Regions from separate parts of the Devosia sp. Z6_126 genome, predicted to be linked through region 2. Evidence: riboswitches for the same ligand, from Rfam matches in the RefSeq annotation. Region 2 holds a riboswitch; each other region holds the start of a gene.
The links. Region 2 has a riboswitch for cobalamin ahead of AC3YOG_RS00590 (CbtB domain-containing protein). Riboswitches for the same ligand answer to the same signal wherever they lie in the genome.
Positions count from the first base shown of each region.

Region 1 (3,269 bases), on a different contig from region 2:
GATCCAGCTCGGCTTTGCAAGGGGTCTGCATTGTGACCCTCACGTCCAATGACGCACAGGCTGTCCCGGTGGCTGAAAGACCTGTGCAGCACCCCTGACCCTCTCTACGCTTGCCGGCGAGGGTCGTCCTGCCAGCCTGAAGTCCCACCCAACCTGTCCTGCGCTTGGCATAATGCGTCATGGCAGTGTGGACCGAGGCATGATCCGCCGAGGCGGCGACCTCCTCGGGCGCCATCCAGCTCTTGGCCGTAGCCATCCCGACATGGCGCAGGGTGTAGAGGCTGACCCGCGCGATGCCGAGGCATTTGCAGATGCGGGCCAGTCGCGAAGCGAGCCGGCTATGGAGCTTCTTCCAGGCGCCGGCTTCATGGACCGCTGCACACAGGCGGTCCAGGAACTTCACTAGCGGGGCAATAGCCTTCTTGCCCATGGGTTCAAGATCACGCTCGCGTTCCTCACCATTTCCCCGCCCATTGGTGGCGTTGGCGTTCTGCACCATCAACATCATGCCCTCCACCCGAGCGTTGAGATATTCGACGGGCCGCAGGAAGAGCGCTGCCCCGAAGACCAGGAAGCCCCGGATCAGCTTGTCATCTGACCGACCCGAATCATGGAGGAACTGCTCCAGCCGGGTGAACTGCGCGATGGGTAGGCTCTTGCGCTTCTTTGCCGAGGTCTTTCGAGGTCCCGACCTCTTCGGCAAGGGCCCCCTGTGCAAGCGCTCTACAGGGAGCGTACGCGCTTTAGGATGAGACGGTAACGTCTCCAGTGCCATCAGGATGGCGGCCCGATACTGCCGCACGGTGCTGGGTGCCCAGCGTTCATTCTGGGCACAGAACCAGCCGGTGAGTCCAGCATATCCCCGCCGGCCCGATCTTCCCGCTCGGCCATCAGGCGTAAGTTATGGACCCTCTGGCGATAGGCCGTTATTGTCTGTTCGCTACGGCTGGCGATCCGCCCGGTGCAATCGGTGGTCATGGTGACCGTCTCCCCTTGTTACTCGACGCTTCGCGAACACCCTGTCCACGAACGCGGCAAGCCACAAGCTCACAAGCCGGTGATCGATTCCGGCCATCTCTGGTGGGGCCTATATTCGTCCCTGGCGCGGCCATGGACGAACCCGATGGTCAATTCCTACAAGTGCACCGATCGGCCGCACACCACGTCGAGGCCACCTGGGCGCCCAATTGATGGCAATCGCGCGGCACCAAACCCACGCGTGCAATACGGGTGTCTGCTTAATCCCTCCTTCCAGATGCGGCGCTGTGCCTGCGGCGACCTTGATCGATATCCGCTGCATGTTGCGCGCTGCTAGCGGGATCCTGGTCCGTCGGCGAACTTTCGAAGCTGGACAAGAACGGAAACCGGCTCTAGCAATTTGTTGCCTCGGTGCCCGCGCTTGCGGGAGAATCGGAAACGCGGTGCAAAACCGCGGCGCGCCCAGCGCTGTAACGGGGATCCTCGGGAACTATGCCACTGGTCTTGGCCGGGAAGGCTCCCGAAGGAGTTGAACCGGAGCCAGAAGACCGGCCAGGCCTATATCGGTCGCTGTGTGGAGAGCAGCCCCTGTCAAACCACAGGAGCATCGCCATGCCTGCCAGTTTTGATCGCCCCGCCGCCCTTCAATATGCACCGTTAGGTCCGTTTTCCGCCGAGGAGAAGGCCGCGGTTTACAGGGCCATCCAGACGCGCCGTGACGTGAGACGGGATTTTCTGGCTGACGCCGTTGCGGAGGCGGTGTTATGGCGCATGCTAGAGGCCGCCCACCATGCTCCCTCAGTCGGGTTGATGCAGCCCTGGAACTTCCTGATCGTCACCGCGCCAGCACAAAAAGCGCGGATCAGGGCCATTTTCGAGCGCGCCAATGCGGAGGCGATGGCCATGTTCCCGCCTGAGCGCAGAAGAGATTATGCGGCCCTCAAGCTTGAGGGCATTTTGCAAGCGCCAGTCGGGATCTGCGTGACCTGCGACCCGGGCAGGGCAGGTCCCGTGGCGCTTGGGGCGACCCATATGCCCGACATGGCCGTGTTCAGCACGGTTTGTGCCATCCAGAACCTGTGGCTGGCCGGACGCGCAGAAGGGGTTGGTGTCGGCTGGGTGAGTATTCTCGATGAAGGAGCTCTCAAGGAGGTGCTGGGCATTCCCTCCCAGCTACGCGTAATCGCCTATCTCTGCGCGGGGCTGGTAGAGCAGACAATGACGAGCCCAGAACTCGAGCAGCGTGGATGGCGCCAGCGCCTCCCGCTCGAGCAGCTGGTCTATCGTGATCGCTGGGGTGAGCCCGCCTAAAAGCGCCGTATGTCCAGCCGGAGATTGTATTGATCGGCAAAGCCTGTTCCCACTCTGCCATTGATTATGGGGCGCCGTGACACAGCAGCCTATTTGGCCGAAATTTCTTAAAGAACATGAGTTACGGTCCATCACGCAGTACTGAGGGGCCAAGGTGAAGTTGTTCGACATGCGACCGCCACACGCAGCTGTCCCTGAGCGAAAGCTGGGCAGCAGGTTGGATCGCATTCGCTCCTTGCTGGGTCTATCCTCCGCCAGTCTTCGCTGTTTAAGGACCGGCGGTTCAACTCCAACGGTTCAGAGTGGATCCTCCCTTGTGTTGAAAGGTGCCGCTTTGGACTTTGAGCGGCGCGCGCGGACAGTCCGGCTACCCTTGGTGCTGGCCAACCTCTATGCCAACGAGACGCTCGCTCGCGACCAACTAAGGTTTGCTGACGGCAATCCCGTTGGCTTCCTTGCTTTTCTGCCGCTTGGTGGGAACGCCCACTCTCCCAGCCATCTGCTGACGTTGGGTGATAAAACGCCACGGAGCCTCGGCACGGCGAACCAATTGGCCATGATTGCGCTCGAGGCCTTTCATCCCGGACAGATTGAAAGTGGAAGTCCCGCATCATTCGACCTGAGCGACGACCTGATACTCATAGACCAGGCTACAGCGAGCGCCGGTTTGGGCATTTGGCAGTTTCGTCTGGCTGAGAATGCGCTTCGGTGGAGTTCTGGAGTTTATGACCTGTTTGGTATCGAGCGAGGTACCCCTCTGAACCGGGACCGCACGGTCAGTCACTATTCGGATACCTCGCGGGTCGCAATGGAAGAATCCCGCGCGCGGGCTATCGAAACCGGAGGCGAGTTCACAATGGACGCGGAGATCATCCGAGCAGATGGTCAAAAGCGATGGATGCGTCTTTCAGCAGGGGTGCAGCTGGCCAACGGCCGCCCTGAAAGGCTTTTTGGCACCAAGCAGGATATCACCGAGGACC
Region 1 covers NZ_JBYUNO010000005.1:44,150-47,418, reverse strand. Annotated here, with positions in the region: gene AC3YOG_RS18510 (hypothetical protein) at 1-703, opposite strand, end outside; cobalamin riboswitch at 1,371-1,549, shown strand; gene bluB (5,6-dimethylbenzimidazole synthase) at 1,591-2,289, shown strand; gene AC3YOG_RS18500 (diguanylate cyclase domain-containing protein) at 2,606-3,269, shown strand, end outside.
Region 1: linked by a shared signal. The riboswitch ahead of bluB (5,6-dimethylbenzimidazole synthase) and the one ahead of AC3YOG_RS00590 (CbtB domain-containing protein) in region 2 are both predicted to bind cobalamin.

Region 2 (3,269 bases):
CCAATGTGGTCGCCTCGATCAAGCCGGTGCACTCCCTTGTCGCTGCAGTAATGGAGGGGGTAGGGGAGCCGACCCTCATCGTTCGCGGCGCCGCTTCGCCCCACACCTATGCCCTGCGCCCGTCCGATGCCGGCGCGCTGCAGGATGCTGATCTCGTGTTCTGGACCGGCGCTGGCATGGAGCTGTTTCTCGCCGATGCACTGACCACGCTGTCGGGCGAGGCCGAGGTGGTGGAGCTGAGCCAAGCCCCTGGCATCACCCTCCTGCCGGTCCGCGAAGGCGGCACGTTCGAAGCCCACAGCCACGAGGGCGAGGGTCATGACCATGAGCACGACCACGAAGGCCATGACCACGAAGGCCATGACCACGAAGGGCATGATCACGACGAGCATGACCACGAAGAGCACGACCATGATCATGCCGGCGGCGACATGCATTTCTGGCTCGATCCGCAAAACGCCATGCACATGGTCGATGCCATCGCCGCGGCGCTCAGCCAAGCGGACCCGGAAAACGCCACCGCCTACGCCACCAATGCCGAGCGCGAAAAAGCCGACCTGGCCGCGCTCGAAGCCGAACTGACCGCGACCCTCGCACCCGTCGCCGACAAGCCCTTCCTCGTCTTTCACGACGCTTACCAGTATTTCGAGAACCGCTTCGGCCTCACCGTCGCGGGCTCCGTCACCGTCACCCCTGACGTCATGCCCGGCGCCCAGCGGATCGACGCCCTGCGCGCCCGCGTGGCCGAACTCGGGGCCACCTGCGTTTTTGCCGAACCCAATTTCGAGCCGACCATCATCGCCGCCATCACCGAGGGCAGCACGGCCAAAGCCGGTGTGCTCGACCCCGAAGGCGGGGCCCTCACCGAAGGCCCAAACCTTTACCCCGAACTGCTGCGCGGCCTCGCCAATGGGCTCCTGGACTGCCTGGGCTAACTAACCCAGCGGCCCCTTGAAGATAAAGAACGCCCCCAGCGCAATGAGCCCGAACCCGATCCCGTGGTTCCAGGTGAACTGCTCGCCCAGATAAGTGGCGCTGAACAGCACAAAGACCGAGAGGGAAATCACCTCCTGAATGGTCTTGAGTTCGGCGCCGCTATAAACCCCGTAGCCGATGCGATTGGCGGGCACCGCCAGCCAATACTCGAAAAACGCGATGCCCCAGCTGGCCAGCACCACCACCCACAGCGCCGTGCCGGGGAATTTGAGGTGCCCATACCAGGCAAAGGTCATGAAGAGGTTGGACGCGATCAAGAGCCCGATCGGGGCCAGCGTGGCAAAGTTCCAGCCCATCGCGACTACCGCGCGCCCTTGGTGGGCTGCTCGAGCGCATACAGCGCATCGCTGATCGACTCGACCTTCTTGCGCAGCAGCTCCTGGGCGTCATGCAGCCCGCGATTATAGTAATAAGCGCCCATCTTTTCGGCAAAGAAAGTCATCAGCATCTCGGCCGGCATCGGCCCGATGGTCTGGTCCAGCTCCAGCCGGAAATAATCCTGGATCTCCGCCACCATGGCTTTGGTTTCGTCGCGGCTGAACTTGATCGGCTTCATTGCGGGCAGGGCTCCAGAATCGGCGGCACGATAATGCCGCAGTCGCCCGTCCGGCAAGCGCCACGCCGCGATTGACCCCTCCGGCCCGCCATGCGAGAACACAGCCTGTGTCGGTTCCCCAAGCCCGTTGTGGCGCGGGGATCAAAAGGGAACACGGTGCGGATTACCCATCAGGGGCCAAAACCGTGGCTGCCCCCGCAACTGTAAGCGGTGCGCTCCTCTCCTTATGCCACTGGCAGCCAAGCTGCCGGGAAGGCGAGAGGCGCTCTATTCACCGCAAGCCAGGAGACCTGCCGGCACTGCAACGAGCTTGTAAGCTCTTTTTCGTTTCGCGCACGGAGGGTGCCGCATGAATACCACCACTGTTTCGACTGGCCTTCAGTCTCTTTCGCTGTCCCAGCGTCTTGTCGCGGGCTCGCTTGCGCTCCTGCTTGGGCTGACCCTCCTGGTCGGCACCGGCTTTGCCGGCGATTATCGCCTGCACAACGGCGCCCACGACACCCGCCACGCCATGGGCTTTCCCTGCCACTAGGGCGGGCACGAGAGACGACCAAAAATGTTCCGCAATCTGTTTTTTGCTGCGCTGGTCGCAGCCCTTTGTGCTGGCCTTGTGGCATCCACGATCCAGCATTTCCGCGTCACCCCGCTGATCCTGCATGCCGAAAGCTTCGAAGGGGAGGGTGGCCATTCCCATGGTGAGGAGCCGCCTGCCGAGCATACCCACGCCCCCGGCACCCCGGCCCATGATTATGGCGCTGACGAATGGGCGCCCCAGGATGGTCTTGAGCGCACCCTCTATACCGTGCTCGCCAATCTGCTCGCCGCCGCTGGCTTTGCCCTCGTGATCGGCGCCGTGGGCCTCCTGGCCAATATTCCCATCACGGCCGGTAATGCTCTGCTGTGGAGCCTGGCCGGCTTTGCCAGCTTCACCCTCGCGCCCGCCTTTGGCCTGCCGCCCGAACTGCCCGGCATGCCCGCCGCCGATCTGGGCGCCCGCCAGCTCTGGTGGGTCGCGACGGCCCTTGCCACCGGCGCCGCCTGCCTGCTGCTGGCCAAGACCCGGGCGGGCTGGGCCATTGCCGTGGCGCTCGCACTCGTCCTCGCGCCGCACATCGTGGGCGCCCCCGCGGCTCCCGAAGAGCCAAGCGCCGTTCCCGCCCATCTCGCCACCGCCTTTGCCGCCGCCACCATCGGCACTTCAGCCGTGTTCTGGCTGGTGCTGGGTGTCGTCTTCGGCCTCGTCAATGATCGCCTCGCCCGCCGCGAGGCTTCCCACCCCATCGGAGCTCCCGCATGACCACCAAGATCCCCACCACCGTCATCACCGGCTTTCTGGGCGCGGGCAAAACCACCCTCGTGCGTCACCTCCTCGCCCATGCCCCCAAGGGCAAGCGCATTGCCCTCATCATCAATGAATTCGGCGATCTCGGCGTCGACAAGGACATCCTCGCCGGCTGCGGCGACGAGACCTGCCGTGAAGAGGACATGGTCGAACTCTCCAATGGCTGCATCTGCTGCACCGTGGCCGACGAATTCATTCCCACCATGCAGGCGCTGCTCAACCGCCCCGAAAAATTCGATCACATCGTCATCGAAACCTCGGGCCTGGCTTTGCCCCAGCCCCTGATCCGCGCCTTCAACTGGCCCGAGATCAAGGCGCAGGTGACCGTTGATGGCGTCGTGACCGTCGCCGATGCCGCCGCCCTTGCCGAGGGCC
Region 2 covers NZ_JBYUNO010000001.1:117,193-120,461, reverse strand. Annotated here, with positions in the region: gene znuA (zinc ABC transporter substrate-binding protein ZnuA) at 1-935, shown strand, start outside; gene AC3YOG_RS00600 (DMT family protein) at 936-1,292, opposite strand; gene AC3YOG_RS00595 (DUF2164 domain-containing protein) at 1,298-1,552, opposite strand; cobalamin riboswitch at 1,647-1,864, shown strand; gene AC3YOG_RS00590 (CbtB domain-containing protein) at 1,902-2,084, shown strand; gene AC3YOG_RS00585 (CbtA family protein) at 2,109-2,849, shown strand; gene cobW (cobalamin biosynthesis protein CobW) at 2,846-3,269, shown strand, end outside.

Region 3 (3,269 bases), 550 kb from region 2:
TTGCTGTGCGGCTCTCTGCTTGAGTGCCGGTGTAAAGGTTTTCAGGATTGATGTAAAGGTTTACACAGGTGCATAACTGCTATGGGGGAGTGGTAGAGCGTGCCGCCTGGATCGACCTCTGCTAAGGGGCACAGGCGCACTGTTGATCGCGCAAATGACACTTGTCTGGGCGTAAGCCGGTTGCAGCGCAACCGAGCGGCGCGGGGGGCGGAGCGGGGCCGAGTGCAGCAGCAAAAGCTGGCGACCATTGAAGATGTTGCGGCCATGGCCGGGGTGTCGATCGCCACCGTCAGCCGCGCCATCAACGAGCCGACCAAAGTCGCCGACGCGACCCGCCGCAAGGTCGCCGAAGCCGTTGCCCGCACCGGCTACACCACGAATGCCCTGGCGCGCTCGCTGCGCATGCGGCGCTCCAACATGATCCTGATCCTTGCCCCCGATGTGGGCGACCCCAATTTCTCCAACATCCTCGTGGGTCTCGAGACTGAAGCCAGCAAGCGCGGCTATGGGGTACTGATCGGCAATACCCAGAACGATCCGAGCCGGGAAACCGATTATCTCCGGTTCATCAGCTCCAACCAGGCGGATGGATTGATCCTCTTTACCGGCCACCTGCCGTTCGGCTTCGGGCAGGATCGCGGCGAAACCCGCCTGCCCCCGACCGTCGCCGTCAACGAGCCGGTGACGGGGCAAAGCATTCCCTTTGTCGGGGTCGACAATGTCGAGGGTGCCCGCGTTGCCACCGAGCACCTGATCTCGCAGGGACACCGGCGCATCGCCTTTATCGGCCATTCCAGCAGCCGGGAGATCAACCGCTTGCGCGAAGCGGGCTATCGCGCGGCCCTTGAAGGGGCCGGCATCCGTATCGATCCGCGGCTGATCCTTGATGGCGATGGCACGACCGAAAGCGGACGCGCCGCCGCCGAGCTGATGTTTGTGCGCGATGCGCTGCCCAGCGCCTTTTTCTGCGTCAATGATGCCACCGCTCTTGGGGTCATCATCGCGCTTAATACGCGCCGCTATGAGCTGCCCCGCCAGTTTTCGGTGATGGGCTTTGACGATATTTCCTTTGCCAGCTTTGTCAGCCCGTCGCTGACCACGATGAAGCAGCCCCGGCACCGGATCGGGGAAGCGGCGATGGAATTGCTGCTGACGCTATTGGCCGACGAGCAGCCCAAATCCACCAATATCCTGTTGCGCGCGGAGCTCGTGGTGCGCAGCTCGGTGGCCCGGCTGGCGAGCAATTGACTGCGACACCCCTCCGCCACTTCCCCCTTGCCCAGGGTCCGGCCCGCCGCTAATACGGCGGGGTCACGGTTCCGCCATCGAGCGCGGATGAAAAGGGAATACGGTGCGGATTACCCATCAGGGGCCAAAACCGAAGCTGCCCTCGCAACTGTAAGCGGCAAGTTCACCGTCCAAGCCACTGGTCAAGCGACCGGGAAGGGGACGAGGAGCGCCAGAGCCGCGAGCCAGGAGACCTGCCGGGACAACGACCAGCAAACCGAACGAGGTGTTTCGGTGGGGTGCGGACCGGCTTTTGGCTCGTCCGATCGTTGCCGTGGCGCCCCCTTCGGGGTAGCGGGAGCATGACCTCAACTTCCCCCTCGTGTCTGGCTGATCGTTTGGCTTGAACAGCATCACGAGAGGTTTCGATGCGTCTTTTCTCCCTTCTGGCCAGCGGCATTTTTGTTGCCACCGCCAGCGCGGCCTTGGCCCAACAGGCAACCCAATACCCCCTGCGGCTCGAAAATTGCGGGGTCGAACTCACCTTTACCGAGGCACCGCAGCGGGCCGTTGGCATCGGCCAGAACAGCTCGGAAATCCTGCTGCTGCTGGGTCTGGCCGACCGCATGGTGGGCACGGCCACCTGGGTGTCGCCGGTGCTCGCCGAGGTTGCCGCCGACAACGAGAAAGTGCCGCGCCTTGCCGACAGCACCGCGAGCTATGAAGCAATCCTTGGCACCGAGCCCGATTTCATTGCCGCCCAGTTCGGGATGCGCGATGAAGCGGGCAGTCGCGAGCAATATGCCGATCTCGGCATCCCGAGCTATATCTCGCCGACCACCTGCGCCATGAAGGACGCCAGCAATGGCGATGGCGTGCGCCTCGAGCCCTGGACCAGCGAACTGCTCTACCAGGAGATCAGCGAACTGGCGGCAATCTTTGACGTCAATGAGCGGGGCGCCGAACTGGTGAGCGCGCTGCGCAGCCGCGAAGCGGCCGTGCGCGCGCAACTGGGGAAACGCGCGGCGGGCGTTTCCATGGTGTTCTGGTTTTCGAGCCCCGAAATTGCCGGGGATGCCTGGGTAGCGGGCCGCAATGGCGCTTCGGCCTATATGATGGAGGTGCTGGGCGCCCGTAACATCGTCGACAGCGATGAAGACTGGCCTTTGGTGAGCTGGGAAGCGATTGCCGCGGCCGACCCCACCGTCATCGTCGTCGGCACGATGGACCGGCGCAATCGGCCGGCCGATGACCCTGCCGTCAAAGTGGAGTTTCTCCAAACCGACCCCATGGTGAGCCAGCTCAGCGCCGTCGAGGCGGGCCATCTGGTGCTGCTCGACGCGCAGGCGATGAACCCGACCCTGCGCACGATTGGCGGGCTCGAAACCCTGGCCCAAGCGCTGCAGAGCCAAGGCCTGCTGCAATGAGCATGGCAATGACCCAGCGGCGCCGCGCGCGGCTGGGGGGATCGGTGATCGGCGGGGCAGCCTTGCTGCTGCCCCTTGCCGTGGCGCTGGGCGTGGGGATTGGCGAAATGCCCATTTCGCTCCACACCACGCTCCAGGCCATCACCAATCGCCTGGGCTGGACGCAGTTCGAGATCAGCCGCATCCAGGAAAGCGTAATCTGGGACTATCGGCTCAGCCGCTCGCTGGTGGCGGCCGCCTGCGGGGCGGGGCTGGCGCTGTGTGGCGCGATCCTGCAATCGCTGCTGCGCAACCCGCTGGCCGAACCCTATGTGCTGGGCGTTTCGGCGGGCGCCTCGACCGGGGCGGTTTGCGTTATCGTGCTCGGCATGGGGGCGGGTAGCGCCGCGATTCCGCTGGGCGCCTTTGCCGGAGCCCTGGCCGCCTTTGCCTTTGTCATTCTCCTCGCGCGAGGCGCGGCGGGCAGCGCCGAGCGCACGATCCTGGCCGGTGTCGCCGCTTCGCAATTGTTCAATGCGCTGACCTCCTATGTCGTCAGCACTTCGGCCGATGCCGAACAGGCGCGCAGCGTCATGTTCTGGCTGCTGGGCAGTTTTGCCGGCGTACGCTGGAGCG
Region 3 covers NZ_JBYUNO010000001.1:665,080-668,348, forward strand. Annotated here, with positions in the region: gene AC3YOG_RS03315 (LacI family DNA-binding transcriptional regulator) at 223-1,248, shown strand; cobalamin riboswitch at 1,298-1,503, shown strand; gene AC3YOG_RS03320 (ABC transporter substrate-binding protein) at 1,656-2,654, shown strand; gene AC3YOG_RS03325 (FecCD family ABC transporter permease) at 2,663-3,269, shown strand, end outside.
Region 3: linked by a shared signal. The riboswitch ahead of AC3YOG_RS03320 (ABC transporter substrate-binding protein) and the one ahead of AC3YOG_RS00590 (CbtB domain-containing protein) in region 2 are both predicted to bind cobalamin.